Regions from separate parts of the Ensifer sp. CCNWLY38 genome, predicted to be linked through region 1. Evidence: predicted binding sites of a transcription regulator. Region 1 holds the regulator's gene; the other holds the start of a gene.
What was found. The regulator PhoB, encoded in region 1, activates phosphate uptake and scavenging genes when phosphate is short. The targets are predictions, from matches to a motif close to TGTCATNNANCTGTCAT.

Region 1 (2,202 bases):
TGCAGTCATGCGAGGCTCTCCTTCACTCCAATCGGCATCGATCCCGCTGTTTTATGCGGCCCGATAAAAATCAAAAATGCCGCCTTTCGGCGGCGCAGGCACTATTCCTATTTCGCAGTGCAATGTCAACAAAACCAAGCCTTGCAGCGCGGTAGCGAGGCCCATTTCCCTGCGACGAAAAAATCGGCTGGAAGGGCTTGCAAAAATGCAACGCCGATCGAGCAAGTTGGGGAAAACTACGAATTCGATTCGGCGTGATTCCCCGGACTCTTGCCACGGAGTCCGGCGGTCAGTACGTTAACATTCAATTACTAGACGCATGCGGCGGACCTAGTCACCAAAAGAGTTATCGCGTTTGCAACCTCGGGATTCAGCCGGGGTGCGGTGAGGGATTCTGCCATCCCCAACGCTGAGAACGGAGAGTGCAGAAATGAACTGGACTGACGAGCGGGTGGAGAAACTGAAGAAGCTTTGGTCCGAGGGCCTGAGCGCAAGCCAGATCGCGGCACAGCTCGGCGGCGTCAGCCGTAACGCTGTCATCGGCAAGGTTCATCGCCTGAGCCTTCCAGGCCGCGCCAAAGCCGGCGGCAGCACCACTGCGGCGGCCCGCCCGAAGCGGCCGACCTCGGCGCCGCGCGCTCCGAACTACGCCGCGCGCGTTTCGACCCGCACCGTTGCCCGCCCGTCCGGCGCCACCGTTCTCAAGGAAGAGATCGAAGTCGATCTCGTTGCCGAGCAGGATTTCAGCATCCAGACCGACGTGGTCGTGCCGATGTCCCGCCGCCTCGAGCTGACCCAGCTCACCGAACGCACCTGCAAGTGGCCGATCGGCGACCCGCTGAAGGAAGAGTTCCACTTCTGCGGCAACGACTCCCCGGAAGCTTCGCCCTATTGCAGCTTCCATGCGCGGCTTGCCTACCAGCCGTCGGCCGAGCGCCGTCGGATGCGCTAAGGATCCGCACAGGACCAAAACGAAAGGGGCCGATCGGCCCCTTTTTTATTGACTTCCGTTTGCCCTTCTCAGCTTTCGAGCGAGTAGCCGGCGCCGCGCACGGTGCGGATGACATCAGGCATGGTCGAGAAGTTCAGCGCCTTGCGCAGGCGGCCGACATGCACGTCGACGGTCCGCTCGTCGACATAGATGTCGTGGCCCCAGACGCCGTCCAGCAACTGCGAGCGCGAGAAGACACGGCCCGGAGAGGACATCAGGAACTCCAGCAGGCGGAACTCCGTCGGCCCCAGGCGAACTTCGCGGCTGCGGCGATGGACGCGATGGGTTTCCCGGTCGAGCTCGATGTCGCCGCAGCGCAGCAGCGTCGAGAGAACTTCGGGCTTCGCCCGGCGAAGCATCGCCTTGACGCGGGCCATCAGCTCCGGCGTCGAGAAGGGCTTGACCACATAGTCGTCCGCCCCGGTCGCAAGACCACGGACGCGCTCGCTTTCCTCGCCGCGCGCCGTCAGCATGATGATCGGCAGCCGCTCCGTCTCCGGGCGCTGGCGCAGTCTACGGCAAAGCTCGATGCCGGAGACACCGGGCAACATCCAGTCGAGGATCAGAAGGTCGGGCAGGCGTTCCTGTAGCCGGATCTCCGCCTCGTCACCCCTGAGGATCGTATCGACGTCGAAGCCTTCAGCTTCCAGATTGTAACGCAGCAGGACGCTCAGCGCCTCTTCGTCTTCGACCACGGCGATTTTTGGCAACATCAGGTAACGTCTCCTTACCGCGAGCGCCGTGCGGGTCCAGCGGACCGGCCGGCGCTCAGACACTCTAAATCTGGAGCACCCCCGCCATTTTCAAAGGCGGTGCGAAAAGCCGCATGCTTCAGATACAGGAATTCGGGGCCGCGACCGAAGCCGCGACCGGATGATATTCATGGGGCATGCATTGCGAACGGCGCGTTTAACGCCAGAGCGGGATGAGGAAAAGTGTATGCGGTTGTCCCCCGCATCCCGCTCAAACCTTCTAGTCGTTGACCGAGCCCAACGTCGACGTGTTGTCATCCTTCGGGCGCTCGCCCTCCGGCTGGGCACCCGTCGCCATGTAATAGATCGTCTCTGCGATGTTGGTCGCGTGGTCGCCGATACGCTCGATGTTCTTGGCGCAGAACAGAAGATGCGTGCAGGGCGTGATGTTGCGCGGATCTTCCATCATGTAGGTGAGCAGCTCGCGGAACAGCGAGGTGTAGATCGCGTCGATCTCCT
Region 2 (2,202 bases), on a different contig from region 1:
CGGAGATCGGCACGATATCGTAGCGGCAACCGAGCGCTGCGGCACATTCCTTGGCGTCCTTCAGCGATTCCTGCGAAGTGTAGCGATAGGGCAGCATGACGGTGCGCACCCGCTCCTCGCCGAGCGCATCGACCGCCAGCGCCGCGCAGATCGCGGAATCGATACCGCCGGAAAGGCCGAGCACGACGTTCTTGAAGCCGTTCTTGTTCACATAGTCACGGAAGCCGAGCATGCAGGCGCGATAGTCCGCCTCCTCACGCTCCGGCAGGCGCGACTTCAGCCCGCTTTCGCAATGCCAGCCGCTTTCGCCCTTCTTCCATTCAACGATCGAAATCGCCTCTTCGAACTGGCTCATCTGGAAGGCGAGAGACTTGTCGGTGTTGAAGGCGAAGCTTGCGCCGTCGAACACCAGTTCGTCCTGGCCGCCGAGCTGGTTGGCATAGATCATCGGCAGACCGGTCTCGAGCACCTGCTTGAGGACCACCTGGTGGCGCACATCCACCTTGCCGCGAAAATAGGGCGAGCCGTTCGGCGACAGGAGGATTTCCGCGCCACTTTCCGCCAGTGTTTCGCAAACGCCGAGATCGCCCCAGATGTCCTCGCAGATCGGTATGCCGATGCGCACGCCGCGGAAATTCACCGGGCCCGGCATTTCGCCCTGATCGAAGACGCGCTTCTCGTCGAACTCGCCGTAGTTCGGCAGATCGACCTTGTCGCGGAACGCGATCACCTTGCCATCGTCAAGCACGGCCACCGAATTGTGCCGGCCGGTCTTGGCCTGGCGCGGGAAGCCGATGATGACGCCTGGGCCGCCGTCCGCCGTGTCGCCCGCGAGCTTCTCGACCGCCTGGAGGCAGGTCTTCAGGAATGCCGGCTTCAGCACGAGATCTTCGGGCGGATAGCCGGAAATGAACAGCTCCGTCAAAAGCAGGAGATCGGCGCCCTGGCGCGCCGCATCGGCACGCGCCTCACGCGCCTTGGCCAGGTTTCCGGCGATATCGCCCACCGTTGGATTGAGCTGGGCGACGGCGATACGAAGAAGCGAAGGGGCAGCTTTATGAGCGGTCATGAGCGGGCCTGTCGGTCTGTTCTGAGCGATTGCGTCTGACTTTCGCAATGTTCTTTAGCGCAATCCGCAGGAAAATACCCACAGGCAATCGCCGCTCCGCGAAAAAAACCGAAAAATTCTGTCTTTCCCGGTTCTTATGAAGGGCCGTTGCAGCGCCCTCACGCGACGAAAAGCTGTTCCCAAACCCCGTTAAGAAACCATTCATCCCCTGTTCAAAATGACGGGCGTATGACAGTTACACGACACATTTATGAAACTGGAGAACATGTTGGCTAGTATCGATTCCGCTGTCGCGAGAGGTTCGCGCGTCTATGTCGATAGACCCGGCTTCACCGCACGGCACGCCAAGACGCTTGCGGCCACCCGCAGCGCATTGTTCTCCCTTTTCGTCGCAGCCGCTCTCGTCTTCGCCGTCGAGATGATCGTGCGCCAGTCGATGGCCGATACGCTCGCCTATATGCTCGACCCGACGCGCCCGGCGCTGACGACTGTCGGTGCATTCTTCCTGATGCTGCTGGCCGTCGACGGCATCTTCGGTCGCGAACATAAGTCGGCCGTGGTGATTGCGCCCCTCGCCATCATACCCGCCGTCGTCTGCCAGCAGAAGCAGGTCTTCCTGTCCGATCCGCTTTATCCGACCGATTTCCTGTTCGGCCGCCAGATCATGGAATTGATGCCGGTGCTGGTGAAGGACCGCCCCTGGACCGCCGTCGGCATCGTCGTCGGCCTCATCGCCGCCGTTGCCGCCATCGGCCTCTTGCTGCGCTACGCCTGGCGCAATTTCCCCAAGCTGACGCGCCGCGAGCGCATCGCTCGTGCGGCCTTTGCGCTGCCGCTGCTCTTCGCCTTCTGGCACATCATGGATTACAACCAGTTCTCCTGGATCCGTGATCGCCTGAAGGTCATCCCGATCATGTGGGACCAGACGGAGAACTATAAGCACAACGGATTTGCTCTCGCCTTCGCCATCAACCTGCCGATGGCCAATGTAAGCGCGCCCGCTGGCTACATGGCCGACGCCATCGATCGCATTCCGGTGAAGCCGCTTCCGGCTGGCACCTCGCACCGCGGCAAGCCCGACGTCATCGTGCTGATGAGCGAATCCTTCTGGGATCCGACCCGCCTGCCGAACG

Region 2: V7S54_RS06200 (LTA synthase family protein) is a predicted target of PhoB. The motif match lies at 1,298-1,314, and genes of this name have one in related genera.

What each region holds. Positions count from the first base shown of each region.
Region 1 covers NZ_JBBBBO010000001.1:661,943-664,144, forward strand. The annotation lists gene V7S54_RS03260 (aspartate aminotransferase family protein) at 1-9, opposite strand, end outside; gene V7S54_RS03265 (GcrA family cell cycle regulator) at 431-952, shown strand; gene phoB (phosphate regulon transcriptional regulator PhoB) at 1,021-1,704, opposite strand; gene phoU (phosphate signaling complex protein PhoU) at 1,964-2,202, opposite strand, start outside.
Region 2 covers NZ_JBBBBO010000002.1:403,923-406,124, reverse strand. The annotation lists gene V7S54_RS06205 (NAD+ synthase) at 1-1,069, opposite strand, end outside; gene V7S54_RS06200 (LTA synthase family protein) at 1,338-2,202, shown strand, end outside.